DNA from 2 places in the Paenibacillus antri genome. Region 1 is predicted to be linked to the other one. Evidence: riboswitches for the same ligand, from Rfam matches in the RefSeq annotation. Region 1 holds a riboswitch; the other holds the start of a gene.
What was found. Region 1 has a riboswitch for cyclic di-GMP ahead of FE782_RS21715 (chemotaxis protein CheX). Riboswitches for the same ligand answer to the same signal wherever they lie in the genome.
Positions count from the first base shown of each region.

Region 2: it holds a riboswitch for cyclic di-GMP, as region 1 does, so the genes downstream of both, FE782_RS30325 (S-layer homology domain-containing protein) here and FE782_RS21715 (chemotaxis protein CheX) in region 1, are expected to answer to the same signal.

Region 1 is NZ_VCIW01000016.1:164,763-172,093, forward strand. Features, by position in the region: gene FE782_RS21700 (circularly permuted type 2 ATP-grasp protein) at 1-909, shown strand, start outside; gene FE782_RS21705 (alpha-E domain-containing protein) at 944-1,891, shown strand; gene FE782_RS21710 (transglutaminase family protein) at 1,888-2,751, shown strand; cyclic di-GMP riboswitch class I at 2,835-2,916, shown strand; gene FE782_RS21715 (chemotaxis protein CheX) at 3,008-3,457, shown strand; gene FE782_RS21720 (diacylglycerol/lipid kinase family protein) at 3,486-4,394, shown strand; gene FE782_RS21725 (VOC family protein) at 4,563-4,970, shown strand; gene FE782_RS21730 (ThuA domain-containing protein) at 4,967-5,611, shown strand; gene FE782_RS21735 (hypothetical protein) at 5,615-5,809, opposite strand; gene FE782_RS21740 (sensor domain-containing diguanylate cyclase) at 5,844-7,154, opposite strand; gene FE782_RS21745 (TlpA family protein disulfide reductase) at 7,265-7,331, shown strand, end outside.
Region 2 is NZ_VCIW01000034.1:37,495-44,825, reverse strand. Features, by position in the region: gene FE782_RS30345 (CtsR family transcriptional regulator) at 130-591, shown strand; gene mcsA (protein-arginine kinase activator protein McsA) at 633-1,151, shown strand; gene mcsB (protein-arginine kinase McsB) at 1,177-2,238, shown strand; gene clpC (ATP-dependent protease ATP-binding subunit ClpC) at 2,275-4,722, shown strand; cyclic di-GMP riboswitch class I at 4,864-4,957, shown strand; gene FE782_RS30325 (S-layer homology domain-containing protein) at 5,067-7,331, shown strand, end outside.

The sequences.
Region 1 (7,331 bases):
CTCTTCACCTCGCGTTCGATCATGAAGCGGCTGTTCCGCGAGCTGTACTTCTCGCATCCGATCGAAGAGGTCGACCACAGCTTGAATCATTTCCTCGCCGCGCTGAAGCGTATGTCCCCCTCGGATCGTGCGAACCCGACGATCGCGCTGCTTACGCCGGGCAGCTATAACTCCGCTTATTTCGAACATACGTATTTAGCCCAGCAGATGGGCATCGAGCTCGTCGAAGGCCGAGATTTGGTATGCATGGACCATAAGATCTACATGCGAACCCGGTCGGGGCTGCGCCGCATCGACGTCATCTATCGGCGGATCGACGACGACTTCCTCGATCCGCTCGCCTTCCGACCCGACTCGCTGCTCGGCGTAGCCGGCGTCATGAACGCGTACCGCGCGGGCAACGTCGCGATCGCGAACGCGCCGGGCACCGGCGTGGCGGACGACAAGGCGATCTACACGTTCGTTCCCGACATGATCAAATATTATTTGAACGAGGAGCCGATTCTGTCGAACGTACCTACGTATCTGCTCTCGAGACCCGACGAGCGGGAGTTCGTGCTCTCGCGGCTCGGCGAGATGGTCGTGAAGGAGACGTCGCTCTCCGGCGGCTACGGCATGCTGATCGGTCCGACCGCCACGGACGAGGAGATCGCGTCGTTCGCGGTCAAGATTCGAGAGAATCCGTCGAATTACATCGCGCAGCCTACGATCAAGCTGTCCACGGCGCCGATTTATCGGGACGGCGGCTTCGTCCCGCGCCATATCGATCTTCGGGCGTTCGTGCTGTCGGGCCGAGAGACGCACGTCATCCCCGGCGGGTTGACGCGGGTCGCCATGAAGGAAGGTTCGCTCGTCGTCAACTCCTCGCAAGGGGGCGGCGTGAAAGACACATGGGTGCTGGGGACGTAACGTTTTCCAATATATCGGAATGGGGGCGGCGGCGATGATGAATCGCATTGCGGAATCGTTGTTCTGGATCGGGCGGTACACCGAGCGGGCGGAAAACCACGCTCGCTTGATCGACGCGTTCTATCACATCCGGGAGGAGACGTCTTCGGGCGAGCGGCTGTGGATCCGCATCGTACAGGCGCTGGGCGACCCGGCGGTGTTCGAAACGGTGTATCGCACGTACGGCGAACGCGAAGTGTTGCACTACATGATTCTGGATCCGAATCATATGAATTCGATCCAATCCTGCGTCCATCAGGCGCGTTCGAATCTCAAAGCGATCCGCGACCGGCTGCCGGAGGAGCTGTGGGATATCCTGAACGGCTTCGCGCTCTGGCTCAAGAGCAACGAGACGGACGAACTGCTGCTCGATTCGCCGTTCTTGTTCCTGAAGCGCGTGAAGGAATGGCTCGGCGCGTTCTACGGCGCGGCGCATCATACGATGATGCGGGACCGTCACTGGCATATGATGGAGAGCGGACGGTTTCTCGAGCGGGCGGAAAATACGGCAAGGCTGTTCGATTCGGTCTATCACTCGATTCTGGAGGACCCGAAGAAGACGCAGTTTTACTTGTTTTCCGCGGTGCGGGCGATCGGCGGCGCGGACGTGTTCCGGCGCCTCCATATGGATCTCTTTTCAGTGGAAAACGTCGTCTCTCTGCTCATCCTCAACGAGAAGTTTCCCCGTTCGGTGCAATTCGGCCTCGGTGAACTGGAAGGGCAGCTTCGCTCGCTCCGCAATCTCGAAAGCTCCGACGCGGCGTACGATAAAGCGATCCGGCTCGTCGTCAAGGCGAGAGCGGAGCTTTCGTGGCTGGAAGGAACCGATGGCGGAGAAGCCTCCCTTCACGACAACCTGGTGCATTGCATGACGGTCATCCACGGGCTCGGAGGCTTGATCGGGAATGCGTTCTTTCGCGAGGAGCAGGGGGCGGGCGCATGAAGTTCAAAATTTGTCACGTCACCACGTACCGATACGACGAGCCGGTCACGGACAGTGTCAATGAAATCCGACTCGCTCCGCGTACGAACTATCGGCAATCCTGTTACCACCACTCCGTCGCGATCGAGCCGAACGCGCCGCTCCTTACCTACGAGGACGGCTTCGGCAACCGGATCCATGCGTTCACCGTCAATAACTCGCATCGGGAGCTCGTCATTCGGTCCGAATCGACGGTCGTCACGCACGATAACGACGGGGTGCGCAAGCGAGTGTTGACGCCCGAAGAGGATTGGGCGACGCTCGCGGACGACGCCGTGCAGAACAAGTACGCCGAATATTTGATCCCGACGCCTTACACGGAGGCGAACGACGACGTGGCCGCGTTCGCGGCGTCGTGCGGGCGGCCTGGCGCGGGCGTCTACGAGCAGACGATGGAGCTCGTCTCCAGGATTTACGAGGAGTTCGAGTATCGGCCGAACGCGACCCGCATCGGCACAACGCCCGCGGAGCTGCTCGAGGGGCGAGCCGGCGTCTGTCAAGACTTCGCGCATTTGATGATCGCCGCATGCCGATTATCGGGCATTCCGGCGCGATACGCGAGCGGGTACCACTTCATCGGCGATCTGCAGACGCGCGCCGCCGATTTCGAGCAGGCGTCCCATGCATGGGTGGAGGCGTATATTCCGGGCACCGGCTGGCTCGGGTTCGACCCGACGAACAATAACCGCGTCGACGGCCGATATATCAAGCTCGGTCACGGCCGCGATTATCTCGATATCGTGCCGGTGAAGGGGATTTACCGCGGAACGCCGAACCAGCGGCTGTTCGTCGACGTCGACGTGCAGCTGATCGACAAATAAAATGGGAAATGTAAGCAAACTAAATTATTATAGTGCCAAAGTATGACCTGTATGGTAGAATAAGCCCATATTACTAGTCTTCTAAATCGAAAAGGCAAACCTTCCGAAAGGTAGGGGCGCAAAGCCACAGGCCTAAGGCTGAGCTAAGGCAGCTGGGTTGCCGAAATTGCGGAGACGTTTCGTTCGTTCTCGAATGAACGCCCGGCGATTCGGGCGTTTTTTTGTTGCGAAAATGGACAAAGAGGGGGAGATCTTCATGCAGGCCGAACTCATTAACCCGTTCTTGACTTCTTCGATACAAGTATTCGAGACGATCGTTCAAGTGAAGCCCACCGTGGGCAAATTACAGCTAAAGCAAATGCGATATACGGAAGATTACGTATGGCTTAAAATCCGCATCCACGGCCAGATGGAGAAGGAGATCTTGTTCGGCTTCCCCGACACGATGGCGATGAATATCGTCTCGACGATGCTCGGAGGATATGCGGTCACGGAGCTCGACGACATGTGCCGGAGCGCCGTAGCGGAGCTGGGCAATATGATCAGCGGCAATGCCAGCACGATACTGTATCACAACGGCATCGCCGTCGACATTACGCCGCCGAGCCTCGTCGGCGACGGCGCGATCGATTGGGGCAAGAAGGCCGTCAGCATCCCGTTATCGGTCGAGCGGATCGGAGATTTCGACATCAATATTCTCGTCTGACGCGCGGACGCACGGAGGAACGCTGCTCATGGCAAGGCTTGGGTTTATCGTGAACGCCGCTTCCGGCAACGGGCGAGGGGCGAAGGTTTGGTCCGCCGTCGAACGGGAGCTTTCGGCAAGAAGCGTGCCGTACGACGTCTTTCGGACGGAGGCGTCCGGCCACGCGACGGCGCTCGCGCAGCGGATGGTCCGGGATCGGTCGTACGATTCGATCACGGCGATCGGCGGCGACGGCACGGTGAACGAGGTCGCGGCGGGGCTGCTCGGCAGCGACGTGGCGCTCGGGCATATCGGCGCCGGCTCGGGCAACGATTTCGCGCGGGCTATGGGGCTGCCTTCGGAGCCGAGCGAGGCGGTCGAGGCGCTCGTGCGCGGGGATCGGCTCGAGATCGACGTCGGCCGCGCGGGCGGGCGCGTCTTCGTCAATTCGTTCGGTTCCGGCTTCGACGGCGAAGTGGCCGCGAGGTCGAACGGCTCTCCGTGGAAGCGGTGGATGAATAAGATCGGACTGGGCGCCGTCTCCTACGGTTTGATCGTACTGGCGGCGCTCGGCGCATATCGTCCTGCGCGGGTCAACGTCGCATTGGACGGCCGATCGTACGACTTCGATGACGTCTGGCTCGTCGTCGCGGCGAATTTGCCGTATCTCGGCGGCGGGATGCATATTTGTCCCGGCGCGTCCGCGACGGACGGCGTCATGGACGTGTGCGTCGTGCACGGCCTCGGGCGGCTGCGGCTGCTGCGCCACTTCCCGCTCATTTATCGCGGCGCGCATGTCTCGCTGCCGTATGTTACGATGCTGCGCGGCGCGCGCCTGAGTCTGAAGAGCGATCGAACGCTGGCCTGCCACGTGGACGGGGAAACCGCCGAGCCGTTGGTTACCGAGCTGACGCTCGTTCCGCGGGGGCTCTCGTTGATCGTTCCGGAGCGCCAATGACGTTGGTTGGGAGCAACCCGTTTCGCCGGTTCGGCGGTGCGGGTTGTTTGGCATGTTCCGAAGGAGCTTGCAACCGGGGGAGCGGAACATGGCGAGCGAGGACGTCTCGTCGGACGTTGTATGCTACAATGGAAGCGTTGCACTCGGAACCTGAGGGAGGAACGAACCATGTATGAAGCGCTGCATCATGTCGCGGTCGTCGTCGTCGATCTGGAACGAGCCAGACGATTCTACGGCGGCGTGCTCGGACTCGAGGAATTGGACGGCCGTCCCGCCTTTCCGTTCCCCGGCGCGTGGTATGCGCTCGGGGAGGATCAACTGCATCTGATCGTGCATGACGAGGCCAAGACGCTGCGAGGCGCCTTCTCGATCGATTCGAAAGACGGCCACTTCGCCGTACGCGTGCGCGACGCCTCGGAAGTGAGAGCCCGGCTCGAGGCGGCCGATTGGCCGTTCGACGATCGCCCGCAGAGCATTACGGGGTGGCACCAATTGTTCACGACGGATCCGGACGGCAACGTCCTAGAATTCAACAGCAAAATTCCCTCGCGGGAGGAAGGCGGCAAAAACGAATGACGAAGAAAACCGTAATCGCCCTAGTAGGAGACTATTATCATCGTGCGTCGTGGGCGGAAGCGGCGCTGCGCCTCGCCGCGGCGGGCCTGGAGGACGTAGAATTGCGGTTCGTCGAGGAAGCGGGATTCGAAGCGGCGTTGGGAGAAGGTCCCGGGATGGTCGTCTTGTTCAAGGAGGATCGCGTCGATCCGAACGCGGACGAACCGCGGCGCTGGATGAGCGAAGCGCTGCAACGGAAAGCGTCGGATTACGTAGAAGCGGGAGGAAGCTGGCTCGCGTGGCATTCCGGTCTGGCGAGTTACGATCCTGAGGGGCCTTACGTGAAGATGCTTCGAGGATATTTCGAATTCCATCCGGCGCAACATCAGCAGGTGCGTTACTCTCCGACGGCGGCGGACGAAGCGGCTTATGAATTGTATGACGAGCATTACTTCGTCTCGTGCGACGAAGCGAATACGAACGTCTTCCTGCGATCGTCCTCCGTGGACGGGGATTCGATCGCAGGCTGGTCGCATACGTTCGGCCGAGGGTTCGTCGCTTGTTACACGCCGGCGCACAACGAAGAGGCGTTGAGCGGGGAAGCCGTCGCCTCGACGCTTCGGAAGCTTCTCGCGCGCGGGCTCGGTCTGGAGCCGAAGTAAATGCTACTTCTTGTTCGCGCGGTTCCGGTTCAGGCGCGTGTACGTAAACAGCGCCGCGAGCACCATCGCGCCGATGGCGATGCTCTCCGTCGTCTCCGGATCGACGCCGAAGGCGGCGCAGACGAGCTTCGCAAGATTGTTCGTGGCGAAGGCGACAAGCAAGATGATCAATGGGCGGAAAAAGTTATACTTTTGCAATCGGGAAGCCTCCTCAGGAAGTCGTGCGTTTCGGTTATTCATGACGGAACGAAAGCTTATCATACACTTCTACGCGATTCTTGCCGTTACGTTTCGCCGCATACAGCGCCCGATCCGCCCGTTCGATGAATGGGACGATATCGGCCGAGGTCGGGCGCGTCATGCTGGAGACGCCGACGCTGATCGTGACGACCGGCAGCACGTCCGATTGCGGATGGGGTATGGCCAACGATTCGATCGTCGTCCGAAGCTGCTCGGCCACGGTCTCGGCGCCGAACACGTCCGTCTCCGGCAGCAGCACCGCGAATTCTTCGCCGCCGAAACGCGCGAGCAGATCGCCCGGCCGCTTCAGCATTCGGCTCGCCGCCACGGTGACGCGCTTCAAGCAGTCGTCCCCGGTCAGGTGGCCGTACATATCGTTATATTTCTTGAAATTGTCGATGTCGAACAACAGCAGGGCGATCGGCAGCTTGTTGCGCCTCGCGCGATTGACTTCGCGGGTCATCACCGCGTCGAAATATCGCCGGTTCGCGATGTTCGTAAGTCCGTCCAGCTGCGACAGCCGCTGAAGCCGTTCCTTCTCGATGCTGCGCTTGGTCACGTTCCGAAGCACGACTTGGAGCAGCTTCTTCCCGTTGTGTTCGACGAACGCGGCGGTGCCTTCGACGTCGATGACTTCCCGGGTTTTCCTCCGGACGAGCTTCGTCTCGAACGCGGGCAGTTCGCCGGACTCCATGCCGTAGATGCGCTGCATCAACAATTCCATCTTGCGCTGGGCGTCGGGCATCAAGTAGTCGAACATGTTCGTGCCGAGCAGCTCGTCCGGATGATCGGCTTGCACGAGTCGGGCGCACGCTTCGTTGCAGAAGACGATCTCGCCTTCGTCGTGAATAAGAATCGAGTCCGGGGACAGCTGCACGAGGGTGCGGTACCGCTCCTCGCTTTCCCGGATGAACCGTTCGGATCGCTTGCGCTCCGTAATGTCGCGGGTAACGCCGAGCAGCGATTCCGGCCGGCCGGCGGCGGCGTCGAAGAACGGCGTCAGCGTCGTCTCGACGATGCGTTCGTTGCCGAGGAACGTGACCGGTTCTTCGTACAAAATGGTGCGGCGGGAGGCGACGGCCTCCGTAAATTTGGCTTGCACGAAGTCGACGACGTCAGGCGGCAGCGTCTCCGCAATCGTGCGGCCGATCATCGCCTCCGTGAGGCCGGTATGACGCAAGTACGCGGCATTGACGGATTCGAATCGGAACTCGTAAGGAGCCGAGTCGCCGGTCACGCGCACTAAAAACAGTAAATCGTCGGTTGTATCGATATAGAGCTTGGAAAGCTTCGTAATGTCCATCCGATTCCCTGACCTTTCGCTGATGCGGGGACGAAACATCGCCATTAAACAATAATTAGTACTATACCATATTATCGAAGAAATCAGGCTATGAATTGAGAGGGATTTCCTTGTTTATTTTGCAACTCGGGCCGCTAAGCCTGAACGGTCCGTTGCTCTTGCTGCTGTGGTTCGGCG
Region 2 (7,331 bases), on a different contig from region 1:
TCGCTTCGCGTCCCATACTTGGCAAAGGAATTTTTTTTGGATATAATGTTGTTAAAGTCAAAGAAAGTCAAAGTCAACGAATGAGCTCGGCGCCGACTTTCGCCGACTCGACCCATTGGAGGTCACGTCATGCGGAATACGTCCGACATGATCGAACAATATTTGAAGCAGCTTCTGCAGCAAAGCGCCGACGGCATCATCGAGCTGCAGCGCAACGAGCTGGCCGAGCAATTCCAGTGCGTTCCGTCGCAGATCAATTATGTCATCAGCACCCGCTTCACGCTCGATAAGGGGTATCTGGTCGAGAGCAAGCGCGGGGGCGGCGGATACATCCGGATTCAGAAGGTCGATCTCGGCATGCACGAGATGATTCACGTCGAGGTGTCGCAGACGATCGGCTCCGAGATCGACCAATCCGCCGCGGAAGGGCTGATCTATCGGCTCGAGGAAGCGAAGCTCGTCTCCTGCCGCGAGGCGAACCTCATGAAGGCGGCGATGCATCGCGAGACGATCGGCCTCAAGCTCCCGCTGCGGGACGAGGTTCGGGCTCGCATGCTGAAGGCGATGCTGGTGGCGCTTCTCACCAAGTAATGCGCCCGATACGTTGATCCGAAGGAAAGGGGACGAACGGTATGCTCTGTCAGGAATGCGGGAAGCGTCCCGCGACGTTGCATTTTACGAAGATCGTGAACGGCGACAAGACGGAGTTTCATTTCTGCGAGCCTTGCGCGCGGGAGAAGGGAGAGCTCATCCCCGGCACCGCGGGCGGGTTCTCGATCCACAACCTCCTCTCGGGCTTGCTCGAGCTCGACCCGACCGGCAAGCCGGCTACCGCGCAGCAGAAGGCGGCGCAGCCGCGCTGCGATTTCTGCGGCATGACGTACGCGCAGTTCAGCAAGATCGGCCGCTTCGGCTGCGGGGAATGCTATCGGCACTTCCAAGATCGGCTGACGCCGCTGCTCAAGCGCGTGCACGGCAACACGACGCACGTCGGCAAGGTGCCGAAGCGGGTCGGCAAGAAGGTGCAGCTGCGCCGGCAGATCGAGCAGCTGAAGCGCGACTTGGCCCTTAAGGTCGAGCAGGAGGAATTCGAGGCGGCGGCGAAGCTGCGCGACCAAATCCGCGAGCTTGAGCGGCAGTCGGCGTTATAGCGGGAAGGAGGCGGAGATCAGGAGCATGAGCAGATACACGGAGCATGCGGTCAGCAGCTGGATGCAGGCGGACGGGCCGGATTCGGACATCGTCATCTCGAGCCGGATCCGCATCGCCCGCAACGTGAGCAACGAACCGTTCCCGATGCTCGCGACGAATCAGCAGTCGGAAGAGGTGCTGAATCGCGTCGCGTCGGTGCTGAAGGATGAGGAGCTGAAGGTAATCGGCGACTTCGATCTCGTGCCGCTGACCGGCATGAGCGAGCTGGAGAAGCGAGTGCTCGTCGAGAAGCATCTCATCTCGCCGAACCTCGCGAACGAGGCGCGGAACGGGGCCGTCATTCTCAGCGGCAACGAAGCGGTCAGCATTATGGTGAATGAAGAGGACCATCTGCGCATACAGGTGTTGTACCCCGGATTTCAGCTGAAGGAGGCTTGGGACGTCGCGGGACGCATCGACGACATCTTCGAGTCGGTCGTCGATTACGCTTACGACGAGAAGCATGGGTACTTGACGAGCTGCCCGACGAACGTCGGCACCGGCATCCGGGCTTCGGTTATGATGCATCTGCCCGCCCTCGTCATGACGCAGCAGATGAATCGGATTCTCCAAGCGATCCAACAGGTCGGCCTCGCCGTCCGTGGGCTGTACGGAGAAGGCAGCGAGGTGATGGGGAACATCTTCCAAATTTCGAACCAAATCACCCTCGGCCAGACCGAAGAGGAGATCATCGACAACCTGCATGGGGTCGCCCGGCAAATCATCGAGCACGAGAAGGCGGCGCGGCAGAAGCTGCTGAACGAATCCCGCGCGAAATTGACGGATCGGATTCGACGCTCGTTTGGCATTTTATGTTATGCTGAGATCATGGATTCGAAGGAGGCGGCCCAGCGGCTGTCCGACGTCCGGCTGGGAATCGACCTCGGCCTGATCGAGGGGCTCTCGCCGAAGGTCATGAACGAGCTGCTCGTGATGACGCAGCCGGGCTATCTTCAACACCACTACGGCCGCCCCTTAAGCCCCGACGAACGCGACGCGCATCGCGCGAAGCTGTTCCGGGAGCGGCTGAATCCGAGCGGACGGTAGTAAATTTCATTTCTATATATTCGGAGGTGTCTACTTATGATGTTTGGACGTTTCACGGAGCGCGCCCAGAAGGTGCTCGCCCTCGCGCAGGAAGAAGCGGTACGGTTAGGCCATAACAATATCGGCACGGAGCATATTTTGCTCGGCCTCATTCGCGAAGGCGACGGCATCGCCGCGAAGGCGCTGATCGGTCTCGGTCTCGGTCTCGAGAAAATTCAAGACGAAGTGGAATCGCTCATCGGCCGCGGTCAAGAGCAGCCGACGAATATCGCATATACGCCTCGCGCGAAGAAGGTCATCGAGCTGTCGATGGACGAAGCGCGCAAGCTCGGCCATACGTACGTCGGCACGGAGCATATCTTGCTCGGCCTGATTCGCGAAGGCGAAGGCGTCGCGGCGCGCGTGCTGAACAACCTCGGGGTAAGCCTGAACAAGGCGCGCCAGCAAGTGCTCCAGCTGCTCGGCAGCAGCGAAGCGTCCTCGAGCGGACACGGCAATACGCCGGCGAACGTCAATACGCCGACGCTGGACTCGCTGGCGCGGGATCTCACGGCGGTGGCGAAGGACGGCAACCTCGATCCGGTCATCGGCCGTTCGAAGGAGATCGAACGCGTCATTCAGGTGCTGAGCCGCCGGACGAAAAACAACCCGGTGCTCATCGGGGAGCCGGGCGTCGGTAAGACGGCCGTCGCGGAAGGTCTCGCCCAACGCATCGTGGCGAACGAAATTCCGGAGACGCTGCGCGACAAGCGCGTCATGACGCTCGACATGGGCTCCGTCGTGGCGGGCACGAAATACCGCGGCGAATTCGAAGATCGCCTCAAGAAGATCATGGATGAGATCCGCCAAGCGGGCAACATCATCCTGTTCATCGACGAGCTGCACACTTTGATCGGCGCGGGCGGCGCGGAAGGCGCGATCGACGCGTCGAACATTCTGAAGCCGGCGCTCGCGCGCGGCGAGCTCCAGTGCATCGGGGCGACGACGCTGGATGAGTATCGGAAATATATCGAGAAGGACGCCGCGCTCGAGCGCCGCTTCCAGCCGATCACGGTCGACGAGCCGACGGTCGACGAAGCGATCCTCATTCTTCGCGGCCTGCGCGATCGCTACGAAGCGCATCACCGGGTGAAAATTACGGACGATGCGCTCGAGCAAGCGGTGCGCCTGTCCGACCGCTACATCAGCGACCGGTTCTTGCCGGACAAGGCGATCGACTTGATCGACGAAGCGGGCTCGAAGGTGCGCCTGCGCACGTACACGGTACCGCCGAACCTGAAGCAGCTCGAGTCCCGTCTGGAAGATATCCGCAAGGAGAAGGACGCCGCCGTTCAAAGCCAAGAGTTCGAGAAGGCCGCTTCGCTCCGCGACACGGAGCAGAAGCTGCGCGACGAGCTCGAGGAAACGAAGAACGAGTGGAAGGAAAAGCAAGGCCGCACGGACTCCGAGGTGACGCCGGACGATATCGCCCAGGTCGTCGCAAGCTGGACCGGGATCCCGGTCGTGAAGCTGGCGGAGGAAGAAACCGAGCGCTTGCTTAAGATGGAAGAAATCTTGCATAACCGCGTCATCGGCCAAGACGAAGCGGTCAAGGCGATTTCTCGAGCGGTACGCCGCTCCCGCGCCGGATTGAAGGATCCGAAGCGTCCGATGGGCTCCTTCATCTTCCTTGGACCGACGGGCGTCGGTAAGACGGAGCTGGCGCGGGCGCTTGCCGAAGCGATGTTCGGCGACGAAAATGCGGTCATCCGCATCGATATGTCGGAGTACATGGAGAAGCACTCCACGTCCCGCCTCGTCGGGGCACCTCCGGGATACGTCGGCTACGAGGAAGGCGGCCAGCTGACCGAGAAGGTGCGCCGCAAGCCGTACAGCGTCGTGCTGCTCGACGAAATCGAGAAGGCGCACCCGGAAGTGTTCAACATCCTCTTGCAAGTGCTCGAGGACGGCCGCTTGACGGACTCCAAGGGGCGATCGGTCGACTTCCGCAACACGCTCATCATCATGACGTCGAACGTCGGCGCGGACACGATCAAGAAGAACGCGACGCTCGGCTTCACGACGGGCGACGCGGCGCAGCAGACGAAGAACGCGTACGAGGCGATGCGCGAGAAGGTGCTCGCGGAGCTGAAGAAGAGCTTCCGTCCGGAGTTCCTGAACCGGATCGACGAGTCGATCGTGTTCCATCCGCTCGAGCAATCGCATATCTCGGAGATCGTCTCGCTCATGTCCGAGGAGCTGCGCAAGCGCCTGAAGTCGCAAGACATCGACTTCTCGCTGACGGATTCGGCGAAGGCGTTCCTCGCGAAGGAAGGCTTCGATCCGACGTACGGCGCGCGTCCGCTGCGCCGGGCGATCCAGAAGCACATCGAGGATCGGTTGTCCGAGGAGCTGCTCCGCGGCACGATCAAGAAGGGCGACACGGTGCTCATCGACGAGAAAGACGGCGAGCTGTCCGTGCACAGCGAAGTGACGCAGAAGTAACGAAGCGAAGACCCGATGCCCCCAAGGGGGACTCGGGTCTTCTTTATTATTGCAAAATATAGCAAAAATCGATTGCGTTCGACATCCTTCAACAGTAAAATGGAGCTTAAGAAATATTGCGGAACGTTCGGCATGCAACTAAATAACTAAAGGCAAACATTGCGAAAGCAATGGACGCAAAGCTACGGGTCTACCGCTTATCCTTCCGATAAGCTACGATCGCCGGGTTACCGATGGAGATCGTCATCATCCGCAACAATAGACTGTTCCCGGTAACGGGGAGAGTCTATTTTTTTGACTGCTTTTTTGACTACATTTTCGACACAGGAGAGGGAGAGACCGAGTTGGCTATTAGAAAATTGTTGTCCCTGTTGATGGCGGGCTGCCTGTCGCTCGCTTCGCTTGCGCCGGCGAGCGCGCTCGCGGGGGACGTTGCGCAAGAACCGCCCGTATTTACGGACATGGAGCAAAGCTGGGCCAAGGAGCAGCTTGCGGAATGGGCCGACAGCGGGTTTGTGAAAGGGTACGCCGATGGGAGCGTCCGTCCGGATGAGACGATCTCGAGGGCGGAATTCGTCGCGCTCGTCAATCGCGTATACGGATATGCCCACGCTTCGGATTCCGCCTTCTTGGACGTCGAAGCGGACGCATGGTTCGCCGACGACGTCGCGAAGGCCGCGAGGGCCGGATACGCGTCCGGGTACGAAGACGGCACGTTCCGTCCGGATCGCGAAATCAGCAGACAAGAGGCTGCGAAAATGGTTGCTGCGCTGCTGAAGCTGGAAGCGGCGGCGGAAGGCGGCGGGACTGCGTCCGCGTTTACGGACCGCGGCGACATCCCGGCGTGGAGCATCGGGTACGTCGACGCGATCGCGGCCGAAGGATATTTGCAAGGGTATCCCGACGGTGCGTTCCGTCCGGCGTCGCCGATCACGCGGGCCGAAGCCGTCGCGCTGCTGGACAGGGCGGCGGGCAAGATCCTACATAAACCGGCTGCTTTCGGGAAGGACGAGGAGCAAACCGTCGTGGCCGGGAACGTAACGGTCCGCAGTCCGGACGTCACGTTGAAAAACACGGTGATTCAGGGCGATCTGTACTTGGCTCCCGGGATCGGGGAAGGCGAAGTGTATCTCGACCGCGTGACGGTGGAAGGGAGAACGATCGTCGCCGGGGGCGGGGAGAACAGCATCGTGATCTCCGACTCCTCCTTGAACGACGTGATCGTCGAGAAAGTGACGGGCGAGGTTCGCTTAGTCGCGCAAGGCGGCACCGTCATCCATCGCACTGTCGTAAAGACGGGCGTAAAGCTGGAGGAAAACAACGCGACGCAGGGCTTCCTCGAGGTCGAGGTCATGACGACCGAAGCGTCCGCCTCGGTTCGTCTCGTCGGCGATTTCCGTATGGTTACCGTCGTCTCCGCCGCCAAAATCGACATTGCGGAAGGCTCCGTGGTCGAAGAGATCGTCGTGCACGCGGCGATCGCGGTAACGGGGGAAGGCAAGATTCTCTTCGCGGCCGTTCACATCGAGGGCGTCAGCTTCGAGCAGACCGTAGTCCGATACGAACTGTCCGAAGGGGTGACCGAGATTATCATCGGCGGAGAAGGGGCGAGCGGCGGCGTTGGTACGGAGCCGGACGATCCTGTAAGCGCTCCGGAGGGGTCGTCGCCGACGGCGCCGACCGTGCCGACCGTGCCGAACGTACCGACCGTGCCGACCGTGCCGACCGTGCCGAGCGAACCGGGGTCGGGCGAGCCCGAGGCTCCGGCGCCTACGGCGCAAGCCGTCTTCGTAACGGGCGACAAGCTGGTTGCGGCATACGACATCCCGGGCGACGCGACCCAGCATCGATGGACGTTGAAGAACAGCGTATCGGACTCCGTCTACGAGGCCGTGTATACGGCGGCGGGAGCGACTTACGGCATCTTCGCGGTCCAAGCGAGCGTTCCGCTGGACGGCGGCGTCTACACGGCGACGCGCGAGGGCTCGAGCGAAGCTCATCCTAGCGTGTTCCTGTCCTCGATCACCGTGTCCGGATCGGTGTACGCGGCCGTTTATTACGGAGGAACCGAAGCCGTCGGTTACGCGATCAACGACGGATATGTCGCAACCTTGGACCGTCATCCGGCGGATGGGGCGGTACCGCTGCGGGACGGCGACGCGATGAAGCTGTTCTATGGGGATACGATCGTATTCGAGGCGGTGTGGGACCAAGCGACGGGGCTATGGAAGTTCGAGCGGTTCAGCGAACGCATTCGGTTGAACGCGCCGGAGAACGTCGCGGCATTCGCGATTTCCAACACCGAGTTGGGATTGCTGTGGGACGCCGTGGAACACGCGGAATATTACTACGTGTACTACAGCGATTCGCAGGACGGAGAATACCGGCCGTTCCTCGACGAAACCGGGAATAAGACGCGAATCGAGCGGATGGACGAACCGCTCGTCGTCGATCCGACGAACGCTCCGCACAGCACAAGATACTATAAGGTAACTGCAGGGGCGGCGATGACGGAATCGGCGTTCAGCGCGGCCGCATGGGCGACGACCTATTACAATAAACACATTCCGTTGGACTTTACGCCGACGGATCTGATCGAGCATCCGACC